2 regions of the Chromohalobacter sp. 48-RD10 genome follow, and region 1 is predicted to be linked to the other one. Evidence: riboswitches for the same ligand, from Rfam matches in the RefSeq annotation. Region 1 holds a riboswitch; the other holds the start of a gene.

Region 1 (7,854 bases):
CAGTGGAAGTTGACGGCAATGAGGAACGGGCCAATGTGCCCAATGGCGCCACGCTCGATAAGCGGATCGCGCTACGCGCACCTCGGCTGATCAGCTTTGGCCCCGAAGACGAGATGTTCATCGGCTCCCAGGCAGGGCGCCTGTATCGCCTGCAACCACCCTATGACGAAGTCGATGCAGAGATCCCGCTGTCCAGTTATCCGCACAGCGCGGTAATTCATGAGGGCTACTTGTACGTGGCGACCACCGACCGACTCTATCGCACGGCGTATTCGCCGGGACAGGACGTTTCGGAGATGGATTTCGAGGGCATCGCCGACTTACCCGGCGGCAGTGGCCATTCCTCGCGCTCGCTATCCGTCGGTCCCGATGGCAGGCTTTATGTCGCGCTCGGCCTTCAAGGCAACTGCTCGGCGCAACGCGTCAGCAAAGATCTCGCCTTCGAGGATCGGCGAGGCGGGGTAATGGCGCTCGATCCCTCGCGCGAGGCACCCGAATGGACGCCCTACGTCAGCGGGCTGCGCAACCCCATCGGCATGGCCTGGAGTCCACAGGGGGTTCTCTACCTCAACAACAACGGCCCCGATCATTGGGGTTACGAAGCACCGCCCGAACTGCTGGTGCGCGCCGAGGCCGAGCGCTTTTACGGCATGCCCTGGTATCAATGGAATGAAGGCGAATGGCAGCGCGATGAGTGCATCGACTCGGCACCGCCTGCCAAGCGTGACACGCTCGCACCGCCGGTGGCGACCTTTGCCGCGCGTAGCGCCCCCATCGGCCTGACCTTCCTGCCTGATGACAACCCCTGGCAAGTGGATATGGTCACCGCCATCCATGGCAGTTGGGCCACACAAGCATCCGGGGGCCGTGCTACACGCCGTCCTCCCAAGATCGTCGGCATTCGACTCGAAGATGATGGTCATCAGGGCCAGGTGGTCGATCTGGTCAGCGGCTTCCAGGCGGAAAATGGGGAGCGCTGGGCACGCCCCGCCGATATCGCCTACCGCGACGGCGCGCTTTATTTCACCGCCGACGATGGCGATACCGGATTGTATCGACTAATACCCTAGCGCTTGTCCAGATGCGCCTGGCGCGCGGCCACCTCGGCGAGCCCCGACCAGTCCTTTTCGCCATCGCCGTTGGCCAGGGCGTCGAGCAGACGATCGCGCACCGCGCTGCCCAAAGGCAAGGCAACGTTTTGCTCGTCCCCCGCACTCAGGGCTAGTCCGACATCCTTGTGGCCCAAGCGCATCGTGAATCCTGCGGGCTCGAAACGTGCCTCGGCGATCATCTTGCCGTAGCCCTTATAGGCCGGGGAGGCAAACAGCGTATTGGTGACAATATCGAGAAAATCGCTGGCCTCGATGCCGTACGCACGGGTCAGTGTCGAGGCCTCGGCCATCGACTCGATGGCACTGGCGAGCATGAAATTGGCGGCGATTTTCGCCACGCTGGCGCGTTCAGGCGATTCTCCCAAGGGCCAGACAGCCTGGCCCATGGCGTCGAGTACAGGCCTGACCCGTTCGATATGCGTCGGATCACCGGCGGCGATGATATTGAGCTTACCCGCCGCCGCCACATCCGGCCGCCCCAGCACCGGTGCGGCGATATAGCCCACGCCCAGGCGCTCGTGGAGTGCTGCCATGCCACGCGCGAAAGCCACCGACACCGTGGCCATGTTGACGTGAACACTGCCCTTCTTCATCGCCTCGATGGCCTTGCCCTCGACCAGCACCTGATGCGCTGCCTGGTCGTCCGCCAGCATGCTCACCAGTACTTCACACCGCGCCGCGTCGGCCGATGTCTTGGCGATCCTCGCACCCTGCTCGGCGAGTGTCTCGGCAGCTTCCGGGGAGCGATTCCATACCGTTACCTCATGCCCCGCCTCGAGCAACTGCTGCGCCATGCCATGTCCCATGGCCCCCAGGCCAATAAATCCAACCTTCATATTCAACTCTCCTTTGCTGGCTTCTCTCTGGACATTAGCACGCAAACGAGGATTTGACGTGCCCTGCCCCATGCATCGCACAGGGGATTTCATTCGGACGATATCTTGCTAGACTCTAGACGACAGCTTGACGGGGTGCCGGTGGAACCGGCTGAGATCGTCCTGCGCTCGCCAACAAGGCGTGTGCCACGGCGGATCCCGACGAACCTGACCCGGCTAGTACCGGCGTAGGGATCAAGCGGAGTCCGCAGCGTCGGGACATCATCCGTCGTTGCTTATTTCTCCCGCCTACGCTGTGCGCCGGCCTGACTTGCGTCATGACCTGGAGCACATATGACATCACCGCAATTCCTTTCCGACACCGCCCGCGTCGACGAAGCCGCCATTCAGGCGCTACCCGGCTCGCGCAAGATATATGTAGAAGGCGCACGCGCGGATATCCGCGTGCCTTTCCGCGAGATATCGCTATCACCGACCCGCACTTCCGGCCAGGATGAGGAGAACCCTCCGCTACTGGTCTACGACACCTCGGGCCCCTATACCGATCCCGGCGCGAAGATCGATCTGCGCAGGGGTCTGACAGAACTGAGACGCCAATGGATCGAGGCGCGCGACGACACTGAATTCCTCGACGGCCCCACGTCCGAATACGGCCAACGCCGTGCCAACGATCCCATGCTCGCTCAGTTGCGCTTCGAGCTGACCCGCACGCCCCGGCGCGGCAAGAAAGGCCATAGCGTCACCCAGTTGCATTACGCCCGCCAGGGCATCGTGACACCTGAAATGGAATTCATCGCAATCCGCGAAAATCAGCGCCGTCAGGCTCGTTCTGCCAAGTACTCGGGCACCGACGAGGTCGAGCGTATCCTCGATCAACAGCATCCAGGCCAAGGGTTAGGCGCACGTCTGCCGGAGGAGATCACGCCGGAGTTCGTGCGTTACGAGGTCGCCGCCGGCCGCGCCATCATCCCCTGCAACATCAACCATCCCGAAACCGAACCGATGATCATCGGCCGCAACTTCCTGGTGAAGATCAACGGCAATCTGGGCAACTCGGCAGTGAGTTCGGCCATCGAGGACGAGGTCGACAAGATGACCTGGGGCATCCGCTGGGGCGCGGACACCATCATGGATCTATCCACCGGCACCAACATCCACGAAACGCGTGAGTGGATCATCCGCAACGCGCCAGTACCCATCGGCACCGTGCCCATCTACCAGGCCCTGGAGAAGGTCGGGGGCGTCGCCGAGGATCTGACTTGGGATATTTTCCGCGACACCCTGATCGAGCAAGCCGAGCAAGGTGTGGATTACTTCACCATTCATGCTGGTGTCTTGCTGCGCTACGTGCCGCTCACCGTCGAGCGCGTCACCGGCATCGTCTCGCGCGGCGGCTCGATCATGGCCAAGTGGTGTCTCTATCACCATGAAGAGAGCTTCCTCTACACCCACTTCGAAGATATCTGCGAGATCTGCAAGCGCTACGACGTGGCATTCTCGCTGGGCGATGGCCTACGCCCCGGTTCAGTGGCCGACGCCAACGATGCCGCGCAGTTCGCCGAACTGGAAACCCTCGGCGAGCTGACCAAGATCGCCTGGCAGCATGACGTTCAAGTGATGATCGAAGGGCCCGGCCACGTGCCGATGCAATTGATCAAGGAGAACATGGACAAGCAGCTCGAATGCTGCGATGAAGCGCCCTTCTACACCCTGGGCCCGCTGACCACCGACATTGCGCCGGGCTATGACCACATCACCTCCGGTATCGGCGCAGCGATGATTGGCTGGTATGGCTGCGCCATGCTCTGCTACGTCACGCCCAAGGAGCATCTGGGCCTTCCCAACAAGGACGACGTCAAGACCGGCATCATTACCTACAAGATCGCCGCGCATGCCGCGGATCTCGCCAAGGGCCACCCGGCCGCGCAGCGCCGCGACAACGCGCTCTCGAAAGCGCGTTTCGAGTTCCGCTGGGAGGATCAGTTCAATCTAGGGCTCGACCCAGACACTGCGCGGACATATCACGACGAGACGCTGCCCAAGGACTCGGCCAAGGTGGCACACTTCTGCTCCATGTGCGGGCCCAAGTTCTGCTCGATGAAGATCAGCCATGAAGTGCGCGATCATGTATTCAAGGATCGGTGGCCCACAGGCAGGAGCAGCGAAGAAGATTCGCGCGAGACCGAAAGAACACGCCTCGACGGCATGCGCGATCAGGCCGGGAAATTCCGCGCGCAGGGGGGCAATTTATATAGCGAGGTGTAAACACGCGCTCGAGACGAAAAAAGCCACGCTGCATGGCGTGGCTTTTCATTTCGGGCAAGGGGCGTGAGATCAGCGTAGCGAAGTCATCAGTACTTCGGTATCCGTCACCTGAAAGTCGATCGACATCATGATGCTGAGCGCCGTGATGATGAAAATCGAGAAGATGAAGACCTTCTTGGCCCACACGCGGTCATCGCCGGTGCGGTAACCACGAAGCGCCATGAAAAGCCAATAGAGCCCCATTGCTGCTGCCACAGCGAAATACCCATACCCGGCATAGCCAGACAGCGTGAGCATCAAGGTCGCGCCCACGAACGCCAGGATATACCAGAAGATATGATGCTTCGCCGCCCTCACGCCACGCGTAACCGGCAGAACCGGGATCGACGCCGCGCGATAGTCCTGATAGCGAAAGATGGCAATAGCATACGAGTGCGGCATCTGCCATAGGCAGAAGATCAAAAGCAGCGTCAGCGCGCCAAGATCGAACTGGCCGCTGACCGCACAATAGCCCACCACCGGCGGCGCCGCCCCCGACAAGCTGCCCACCAGGGTGCCATAGACCGAGTGTCGTTTGAGATACAGGCTATAAAGCCCGACATAGACGAAGAACCCGAGCAAGGCGAACAGCGTCGCCAAAGCATTGGTGCCCAGTGCCAGGATCAAGAAACCTGCAATGCCCAACACACTGCCGTATGCCAGCGTGATACCGGGTGAAATCAGCCCCTGGACCGTGACACGCTCTTGGGTGCGCTCCATCAGACGATCGATATCGCGATCGATATAATTATTGAACACGCACCCGGACGCGATCACCAACGCAATCCCGATGACTGTGGCCAAAAAGAGCGCTCCATCCACGCTTCCCTGGGAAGCGAGGAAGAAGCCTCCAGCCACGGAGATCAGGTTGCCGAAGATGATGCCCGGCTTGGTAATGGAAACGTAGGGTTTGAGCATCACGCCGAGCGACTCACCCACCTAGCATCATGTTGACGTGCAGGTTCTGCATGATCCACAGCGACCCGCCCACCAGGATGACCAGGATCAACGCCGTGAAGATGAAGGACCCTGCGTTCCATCCCTCTTCGGTCTTGAAGTCCAAGTGCATGAACATGACCAACTGTATCAATACCTGAGCAATCGCCGTGATCGAGATCGTCACGGCAATAGCCAAGTTGCTGAAACCACCCGTCATGACCACCCCAAACGGGATGATCGTCAGCACGATAGACAAAATCAGACCAGTCACATAGGACTTGACGCTGCCGTGGTTGCCACCGTCGTGGGAAGCATGTGCATCGCTCATTACAAAACTCCCATCAAATAGACGAAGGTAAAGACACAAATCCACACGATATCCAGGAAGTGCCAGAACAGGCTCAGGCACATCACGCGCGGCCGCGTCTTGTCGTTAAGGCCCTTCGTGGACAGCTGGACGATCATTACCAGCATCCAGATCAGACCAAAGGTCACGTGGAGGCCATGCGTTCCGACCAGCGTAAAGAACGCTGACAAGAAAGCACTACGATCAGGCCCGAAACCTTCGACGATCAGATGATGAAACTCGTAGACCTCCATCCCTACGAAGCTCGCCCCGAGAATGAAGGTAACAATCAGCCAAGCACGGACCTGTGCAAGCTTGTCCTTGTGCATGGCCAGTACGGCCATGCCATAGGTGAAACTACTGAACAGCAGCAAGAAGGTTTCGACAAGAACAAAAGGGAGCTCGAAGATATCGGCCCCAGAGGGGCCACCCGCCGTGCCCTTCATGAGCACGGCATAAGCCGCGAAAAGACTCCCGAAGATGACCAGGTCACTCATCAGGTAGACCCAGAAGCCGAATACCTTCATGGCACCCGCATCGTGGTGCTCATGCTCGTCATGAGCATGAGCGTCATGTTGATTCAAGGTTTGCGTCGTCATAATTACGCCTGCATCTCCAGCCGTTTATGGTGCTCGCGTTCAATACGCTCGACTTCCGCCGCCGGGACGTAGTAGTCGATATCGTCATTGAAGACACGGAGCATGAAGGCAACGAACATGCCGATCGCGCCGATACCAGCCAGCCACCAGATATGCCAGACCAACGCGAACCCGAACACGGTGCTGATCAATCCCATGATCGGCCCCGCCGCGGTGTTCTTCGGCATGTGAATATCTTCGTACTGGGTCGGCTTGTCCGCTGCCATGCCCTTCTCTTTCTTCGCTTCCCAGAAGGCATCAACAGAGCCGACGCTGGGTAGATGCGCGAAGTTATAGAACGGTGCAGGAGAAGACGTCGACCACTCCAATGTACGCGCATCCCACGGATCGCCCGTGATGTCGGCGTTCTTCTCACGATCGCGAATACTCACGACGAACTGGATCACGGTGCAGGCGATACCACACAGGATGAGAACGGCACCCACCCACGCCACGATCATCAGCGGCTGCCAATCGGCGTTGGCGTAAGACTGCATGCGGCGTACCGCACCGTAGAAGCTCAGGATATAGAGCGGCATGAAGGCCAGATAGAAACCGGTAATCCAGAACCAGAAAGAACGCTTGCCCCACTTCTCGTCGAGCGTAAAGCCGAAAGCCTTCGGGAACCAGTAGGTCAGGCCTGCGAGCATGCCGAACACTACGCCGCCGATGATGACGTTGTGGAAGTGAGCGATGACGAACAGGCTGTTATGCAGTATGAAGTTCGCGCCGGGCACTGCCAGCATCACCCCGGTCATGCCACCGATGGTAAAGGTGATAATGAAGCCCAATGTCCAGAGTACCGGTGTGGTGAACTGCAGCCGACCGCGATACATGGTGAACAGCCAGTTGAAGATTTTCACCCCGGTCGGAATGGCGATGATCATCGTCGCGATACCGAAGAAGGCATTGACGTTCGCGCCTGCCCCCATGGTGAAGAAATGGTGCAGCCACACCACGAACGACAGAACGGTTATACAGGCCGTCGCCCAGACCATGGTGTTGTAACCGAACAAGCGTTTCTTGGCGAAGGTCGCGATGACTTCGGAGAACACCCCGAACGCCGGCAGGATGAGGATATATACCTCAGGATGGCCCCAGGCCCAGATGAGGTTGACATACATCATCATGTTGCCACCCATGTCGTTCGTGAAGAAGTGCATCCCCAGGTAACGATCGAGTGTCAGCAGCGCAATGGTCGCGGTCAGAATCGGGAAAGAGGCAATGATCAGGATGTTCGTGCACAGCGACGTCCAGGTGAAGATCGGCATGCGAAAAAGCGTCATGCCCTTGGTGCGCATCTTCAGAATGGTGACGAAGAAGTTGATACCGGTCAGGGTGGTGCCGATCCCCGATATCTGCAGTCCCCAGATCCAATAATCGACCCCTACGCCGGGACTGTACTGTATTCCCGATAATGGCGCGTAGGCCAACCAGCCGGTCTTGCCGTACTCACCAATGAGCAGCGATATCATGGTCAGGATGACACCCGCCATGAACAGCCAGAAGCTCAGGTTGTTCATGAATGGGAAGGCCACGTCACGCGCACCGATCTGCAACGGCACCACCAGGTTCATCAAACCGATGACCATGGGCATGGCGACGAAGAAGATCATGATCACACCATGCGCGGTGAATATCTGATCGTAATGCTCGGGCGGTAGATACCCTTCAGCGCC
Region 2 (7,854 bases), on a different contig from region 1:
CGATTGGGCGTCGTGCCGGCCGGCACCTCGACGCGCATCCAACGCGCTACCCGTGCCAGGGAGGCTCCCTGCATCAATAGCGACATCAGCACCACGAAGAAGGCGACATTGAAATACAGCGTCGCATTCTCGACCCCGGCGATCACCGGAAAAATGGCGAGCACGATAGGCACTGCACCGCGCAAGCCCACCCAGGAAATGAAACCGAGTTCCCGCCAGCGAAAACTGAAGAACGGCTTGAGCGAGATCAATACGGCCAATGGGCGCGCCACGAAGATCAGGCCCAATGCCAGGACGGCCCCCGGCACCGCATAATCGATCATTTCGCTGGGTGTCACCAACAACCCCAGCACCAGGAAAAGCCCGATCTGACTCAGCCACGCCAAGCCATCGTGGACCGGCAGAATATGCGTGAGATGCCGCCCGGGCTGGTTGCCGATCATCAAGCCCGCCAGATAAATCGCCAAGAAACCACTACCACCAGCCGCGCTGGTCAAGCCAAAGATGAAAAAGCCCGACGCCAGCGCCAGTAGCGAATAGAGCCCCGACGCCAGGTCGAGCCAGCGCAGCAGCTTGGCCGCTAGCCAGCCGCCCCCGACACCGAACAACAAGCCCAACCCGAACTGCGAGGTGAACGTCATTAAGGTGTGCCCGATGCCGCTGGTACCGTTTACCAGTACTTCGGCCAGGGTGATCGTCAAGAAGATCGCCATCGGGTCGTTGGTGCCCGACTCGATCTCGAGCGTCGCGCCCACCCGTTCGTTGAGCGTCACACCCTGGCCGCTGAGCATCGAAAAGACCGCAGCAGCATCCGTGGAACCAACAATTGCCCCCACCAGCAGGCCTTCCACTAAGGAAAGGTTGAATACCCAAGTCGCAAAAAGGCCAACGAGGCCACTGGTCACGAAGACCCCCAGTGTCGCTAGGCACAGTGCCGGCTTGAGCCCCACACGGAACGTCTTGAGCCGCGTGCGCAGGCCGCCATCGAGGAGAATCATCGCCAACGCCAGGTGCCCGATCAGGTAGGCCAGCGAATAGTCGTCAAACTCGATGCCCAGTACACCTTCCTCGCCGGCCATCATGCCCAACCCCAGGAACAGCACCAACAGCGGCACACCGATACGCGACGAAACACGGCTCGCAACGATGCTCAGCGCGATTAGAAACCCCGAAAACAAAAAAAGGCTATTGATGGTATCCACGACTAACGACTATCTCCCTAAATTCAAGGGCCTAGTATGCCATGTCCCGACGCGTCATGCTGTCACCTACATTAGCCAGGCAGGATGCGTTTCCAAGATACGCCAATCGATATCGCCCTGTAATCGCATGGCCCAGATAAGAGCACGCATCCCTCGGCGGTATTCGCCAAGCGCGACATCGGGCGACTGTCGCCGATAAGCAGTGACAAAGGCGTCTCTCTCAGCGGATCTCGTGATGAGCAGCTCAACCACACAGAGATCGAACTCGATCGGCGCCCATACCAGCGCCTCCCAGTCACTCCATAGCCAACCGGTGGCACCGCACAGGAATTGATCGCTACGCAAATCGGGCAGGCACCACACCGCGCGTGACGGGACGGGAAAATCGGGAGGCGTCGGCCAATCGGCGCAACATGGATGGTGCTTCAAAAAATCATGCGCCCGTCGCGGCCACTCCGATAACATCCAGACCGCCTCCAAAGGATGTCCCCACCCCGACACCGTTTCGCGATGCAGGTGCCCCAGCTGACTTCCTAAAAGTTCAGCGAACACCTCCCCCATCCGTGCCGGCATACCATCGCTCCAGGGCAGACTCCAGAGCGGCGTCTGGTGTAGCGCGCCCAGATACGTCAAAGGCAATGGCGGAAGCGGTAAATGTATCGGCAAGGCACCGGCCAAACGTGTCAGCGCCTCGGGGCAGCGCCAGCGATCGAAGCCGAAGAGGCGATCCACCCCTTGCCAGAAGGGGTCATGAGCCGGGTGCGTGCGTGCCAGCTTGAGCAACTGCGGCGCCTCATCGTGCGTTCGCCACAACCAGTTGGCGCTGTCATCCCAGGCCAGTGGCAACGGGGCAAGCGCATGGCCGGTAAAAACCTCGACGCGATGCGTCAATGCGGGATCGGGATACATGCACACTCCTGACAACCCAAGCGATAGCGAGATGGCGCCCCTGGCACGTCTGTGCAGTCGCCACCATATCAGGATACAATAACCATCTCTGGATAGGGGTGCCCACCACGCAATGGGCTGAGAGCGCCACGCGCAACCCTGAAACCTGATCCGGTTAGCACCGGCGGAGGAAATACCAGAGCGTGCCGTCGGCACGTCCTTCGCCCCATTCATGGAGCCTTGATGACGTCCCTCGGTTTTTCCCTGTCCAAGGCGCGGCTTGCCTTTTCAGGGCAATGGCTATTCGATGGCCTTTCGGCCACCTTCGCCGCAGGCAGTTGGACAGGGCTGCTCGGCCGCAGCGGCAGCGGCAAAAGCTCCTTGCTGCGCATGATCGCCGACCTGCCCATTCCCGATACCCATGACTTGACCCTCACCACCGATGATCAACGCCCGCTGACCGGCCGCCTGGCGTGGATGGCCCAGCAGGATCAGTTGCTGCCCTGGCGCAAGGTCATCGACAACGTCCTGCTCGGTCCCGCGCTGCGTGGCCGCCCCACGGTGGCACAACGTCAGCACGCGATGACCCTGCTCAACGACGTCGGCCTCAGCGACAAAGCCGAGCAGTGGCCCAAGACGTTATCCGGCGGAGAGCGTCAACGCGTCGCGCTGGCACGGACACTCTTCGAGGAGGCGCCGGTGGTATTGATGGACGAGCCTTTTTCCGCCGTCGACGCTATCACCCGCCTGGAATTGCATGAACTCGCCGCACGCCTGCTGGCCGGGCGTACAGTGCTATTGGTGACGCACGATCCACTCGAAGCCCTGCGCCTGAGCGATCGAATCCTGATACTCGGTAATCAACCGGCGTCTTTGAGCGACTTCGATGTGCCCGGCGGACAACGTCCTCGCGCCCTCGACGCACCCGATATACAGCGCATGCAATCGCAGTTGGTGGCGCATCTTCACTCCGCCCCTCATACCAACACCAACGAGAGCGTTGCATGAGCGTATTCAAGCGTCTCTGGCCCGCTCTATTGGGAATCATCACCTTACTCGGGCTTTGGCAGGTGCTCGTCGTCGTCACCGGCGTACCCGGCTACGTGCTACCCTCGCCGCTTGCCGTCATGCAAGCGTTCACGGCGCACCAGCAACTGCTGTGGCATCATGCCGGTATCACGGTGATCGAGATTGTCGCGGGGCTGCTCATCGGGTGCATCAGCGGGCTAGGTACCGCGCTAGCCCTGGCGCGCTTTCACGGATTGCGGCGTACCCTGCTGCCGATACTGCTGATCAGCCAAGCCGTGCCCTTGTTCGCCCTCGCGCCTATTCTCATGCTATGGCTAGGTTATGGGATGACCGCGAAAATCGTCATGGCCACGTTGATCATTTACTTCCCGGTCGCCTCGACATGCTACGACGGCCTGCGCCAGACGCCCCAAGGATGGCTGGACCTGGCCCAGACACTGGGAGCCAACCGTCAACGCCGACTGTTGCGCATCCAACTGCCCGCCGCCTTACCGGCGCTGGCATCGGGCATGCGCATGGCCGCCAGTGCCGCCCCCATCGGTGCTGTGATCGGCGAATGGGTTGGCTCCAGTCAAGGCCTGGGTTATTTGATGCTCGATGCCAACGCACGCATGCAGGTCGATCTGATGTTTGCCGCCCTAATGATTCTCGTCACCTTCGGAGTCGCGCTCTACTTCACCACCGACGCCGTGATGCGACGCCTCATGCCATGGCACGAAGATCGCACCGGCGCTACTAGCTGAAAATCACCCGGGGCAGCTTCCGCCATCGCGTGGCAACGCCCCATACGCCGCCTTACACGGCGATAACGATAATGCCCGCCACGCTTCAACGGGCGGGGATCCGCAGGAGAACATCACATGCTACGTTTGACTCGACGCCTCATGGGAGCTTGCCTTGCGCTGATATTGATCGCTCCCGGCCCGGCTTGGGCTGCAGACGACGACACCACGGAGACGACATCCCTGAAGGTCATGCTCGACTGGTACACCAACCCGTCGCATGCTCCCCTGGTCATCGCCCAGCAACGCGGCTTCTTCAAGCGCCACGGGCTCGACGTGAAACTGGTCTCGCCCGCCGATCCCAGCGTCCCTCCCAAGCTGGTCGCCGCCGGCAAGGTCGACCTGGCCATCAGCTATCAGCCTCAGTTGCACCTGCAAGTCGACCAGGGCTTGCCGCTGGTGCGCGTGGGCACTCTGATCGCAACGCCGCTCAACATCACGCTGGTGCGTGCCGACAGCGATATAGAGAGCATGGAAGACCTGGCCGGCAAAAGCATCGGCTATTCGGTAGGCGGCGTCGAGGAAGTGCTGCTCAATACCACGCTCGAGCACAATGGCGTGGCGCCGGATGATGTCGAGATGGTCAACGTCAACTTTGCGTTGACACCGGCGCTGATCGGCGAAAAAGTCGATGCCGTTACCGGTGCATTTCGCAACTTCGAACTGGCACAGATGGCGCAGGAAGGCGTCAAGGGCCGCGCCTTCTATATCGAGGAAGAAGGCGTGCCCACCTACGATGAACTGATTTTCATCGCCAATCGCGACACCCTGGATGAGCATCGCGATGCCTATACCCGTTTCATGGCTGCCATCGAGGAAGCCACGGCGTGGATCATCAATCACCCTGATGAGGGCTGGGAAGCCTTCAAGGCCTCTGATCCAGCACTGGACACACCGGTCAACAAGAAAGCCTGGTACAACACCATTCCACGCTTCGCCTTGCGGCCCGCAGCCCTCGATGGGCGTCGCTACGAGGCCTTCGAGTCGTTTCTGCTCGAGCGCGGCGAGATCAAGGCCAAGAGCCCGCTATCACGCCTCGCCGTCGATCTCAGCCAGCCTTGACCCCGAGCGCGCCGACCATGCGAGAAACGTTTCCGCGCATGGTCGGCGCGTCATTTCATGTCGCTATAAAACGTGCCAAGGCTTGCTGAAACGCCTCGGGCTGCTCGGCATGCAGCCAATGCCCAGCACCGGGAATGGTCTCGATACAGGCCTCGGGCAACACCGCCTCGACCGCCGGCAAGACGTCGTCGCTCACGTAGTCGGAACGCCCGCCCCGCAGCACGAGCGTCGGTCCTGTATAGGCACCTTCCCCGTCCGGCACCGCGACGATATGGGCGTAATCTTCCTCAATCTCGTCGAGTCCCACGCGCCATATCAGCGTGGCATTCTCACCACGAGTCAGATTGGTCGCCAGGAACTGACGCGTCGCCTGCGTCTCGACGAATTCCGTCATGATCCGGTCGGCTTCCTTGCGGTCCGAAGGCGGCTGCCGTTCGACCGCACGCATGGCCTGGAAGATCGCCTCGTGTCCGTGCTCGTAAGCAATCGGCGCGATGTCGGCGACGATCAAGCGTGCCACACGCTCAGGCGCTTGACGCGCCAACGTGATGGCGACCTTGCCTCCCATCGAGTGACCTAGAAGATCGCAGCTATCAATCGCCAGACGATCCAGCAAGGCCTCGACGTCCGCTGCCTGGACGGCATAGCTCATGCCTGCCTGGTGAGGAGATTTGCCGTGGTTGCGCAGATCGACGGCGATCACACGGCGGCTTTCTTGCCAGCGCTTGATATGCGAGCGCCAATTGTCAGCGCTTCCGAACAAGCCATGCAACACCACCAGCGGACGCCCGGCGCCGCCAGTATCGACATGATGTAATTCCACAATATGCCTCGTCAGCCATTCAAGTCATGCCGGCATGATATCAGAGGCGTTTCAGGCATTGCGCCCTGACACCTGTTCGGAGGCATCGGCGACATGCGCCAGGCGACGCGTCAACGCCCCCAGCAGTACGCCATACAACGGCAGGAAGAAGGCCAGGCTGACGCTCAACTTGATGGCATAATCTACCCAGGCGATTTCAATCCAGTGCGCGCTCATGAACGCATTGGGCCCATTCCAGAAGGCGATGGCAAAAAACGCAAAGGTATCGGCCAGGTTACCCAATAGCGTCGAAAACGCCGGAGCCACCCACCAGGCGCGCAACCGTCGCATCCGATCGAAGACGTAAATGTCCAGCAATTGTCCCAGCACATAGGCCATGAAACTCGCCAGGGCGATTCGCCCCACGAACAGGCTCCAGCCACCCAGCGACGCAACGCCTTGGAAGGCACCGTCCTGAAACAGCACCGACACCACATAGGAAACCAGCAAGGCAGGCAGCATGACCCGCGCGATGGTCGTGCGCGCCCGACGTTTCCCGAACAGCCGCACGGTCAGGTCCGTAGCAAGAAAGATGAACGGAAAGCTGAATGCTCCCCAAGTAGTGTGTACGCCAAACATCGAGAACGGCAATTGCACCAGATAATTGCTGGTCGCGATGACGATGATGTGGAAACTCACGAGCCAACCCATCAAGCGGCGCGCCTGGCGAGAATCGAGGGCAAACATGCAGCACCTTTTTAGTTGCCGAAAGAGGCCGAGGGGTAAGGGAACCCTCAAGGCAGGACGGCGCGAAGGACGCCGAGCGAAAGCGGCGGGATTGTAAAGGATTTCACCGATGCCGGCCAGCGAGACGCCTCATCTGCCCTCGGCATGGGAGTACGCGTGTATCGCCAAGTGCCAAGGACGAAAAGGAACTATCGTCATTACTTCAATGCCTTACAATACAACAAGTGCCGTAGCAATGCCCCGTCCCACGGCCTGCCGATAACGCTGCAATCCCAAGCGCTGAAATACCGTTGAAGGCTACCTTGGACAGGGCTGGCGAAGTTATTGAATATTCACTAAATCAAGAATGAGTAACAGGGAATGACTGGTTGTCCCATGGGTGAAAGGACACACCCGACATAGACAGTCATTCGACACGCAAGCATCCCTTTGCCGTGGGGCGCTTATCCCTCGCCCTTCGGCAATCCATCGCCAATCCCAATGTAGGAGAGACAATATGCGTCCGCTCCAGCCTGCCTCCACCCTGATCGACGCCGGTTACGGCGCTATCGACAAAGGCACGACGCTACTCAAGGCCATGGCCAACGAAAACCGCCTGCGCATCCTGTGCCTGCTCGACAACGCAGAGCTTTCGGTGACCGAGCTGAATCGCAAGCTCAATCTCAGTCAGTCGGCGCTCTCGCAGCACCTGGCCATCCTGCGCCGTGAGAACCTGGTGGTCACACGCCGTGCCTCGCAGACCATCTACTATTCACTGGCGGGCGACGAGGCCCGCACCGTGATCGACTCGCTGGTCGCGCTCTACGCCAAACCCCGCTAAACCGGCCCTGGCAGCGGCTCAACGCCGCTGCCAACTGCTGGCTTCCAAGCGTTCCATGACGCGATCCCCAAGACGCTCGATCCCCATCGAGGCCCCCACGCCGACACGCTGCAACAGTGAATGGCGCGGCTCTAGCGTCACATGCAGGATCCGCGCTGCCTGCATGCGTGCCGCAAGATAACCGTCGCTGGTGGCGATCTCATCGATCAAGCCATCCTCGAGGGCCTGACGGCCATACCAGATTTCGCCGGTCGCCACCTTGTCGACTTCCAGCGTCGGACGCCGCTCGCCGACGTAGCGCTTGAAGAGATCATGGGTTTCCTGCAAATCGTCGAGAAACTTGGCGCGCCCCTCATCAGTATTTTCCCCGAGCATGGTCAAGGTCCGCTTGTAACGCCCCGCCGTGAGCAGTTCGACATCGATATCGTGCTTCTTGAGCAGGCGATGCACGTTGGGCATCTGCGCGACCACGCCGATCGACCCGAGGACAGCGAATGGCGCCGCGATCAAACGATCCGCGCA

Evidence for each region. A riboswitch is a leader RNA that binds a small molecule or an ion and turns the genes downstream of it on or off. The one in region 1 is predicted to bind thiamine pyrophosphate.
Region 2: linked by a shared signal. The riboswitch ahead of OP496_RS03230 (ABC transporter ATP-binding protein) and the one ahead of thiC (phosphomethylpyrimidine synthase ThiC) in region 1 are both predicted to bind thiamine pyrophosphate.

Annotation. Positions count from the first base shown of each region.
Region 1 covers NZ_JARANX010000005.1:221,384-229,237, reverse strand. Annotated here, with positions in the region: gene OP496_RS08420 (PQQ-dependent sugar dehydrogenase) at 1-1,070, shown strand, start outside; gene OP496_RS08415 (NAD(P)-dependent oxidoreductase) at 1,067-1,948, opposite strand; TPP riboswitch at 2,070-2,199, shown strand; gene thiC (phosphomethylpyrimidine synthase ThiC) at 2,282-4,213, shown strand; gene cyoE (heme o synthase) at 4,283-5,170, opposite strand; gene cyoD (cytochrome o ubiquinol oxidase subunit IV) at 5,184-5,519, opposite strand; gene OP496_RS08395 (cytochrome o ubiquinol oxidase subunit III) at 5,519-6,136, opposite strand; gene cyoB (cytochrome o ubiquinol oxidase subunit I) at 6,139-7,854, opposite strand, start outside.
Region 2 covers NZ_JARANX010000002.1:88,953-96,806, forward strand. Annotated here, with positions in the region: gene OP496_RS03220 (potassium/proton antiporter) at 1-1,202, opposite strand, end outside; gene OP496_RS03225 (hypothetical protein) at 1,269-2,111, opposite strand; TPP riboswitch at 2,196-2,300, shown strand; gene OP496_RS03230 (ABC transporter ATP-binding protein) at 2,334-3,098, shown strand; gene OP496_RS03235 (ABC transporter permease) at 3,095-3,862, shown strand; gene OP496_RS03240 (ABC transporter substrate-binding protein) at 3,980-4,963, shown strand; gene OP496_RS03245 (alpha/beta fold hydrolase) at 5,019-5,786, opposite strand; gene OP496_RS03250 (7-cyano-7-deazaguanine/7-aminomethyl-7-deazaguanine transporter) at 5,838-6,512, opposite strand; gene OP496_RS03255 (metalloregulator ArsR/SmtB family transcription factor) at 7,009-7,332, shown strand; gene sohB (protease SohB) at 7,351-7,854, opposite strand, start outside.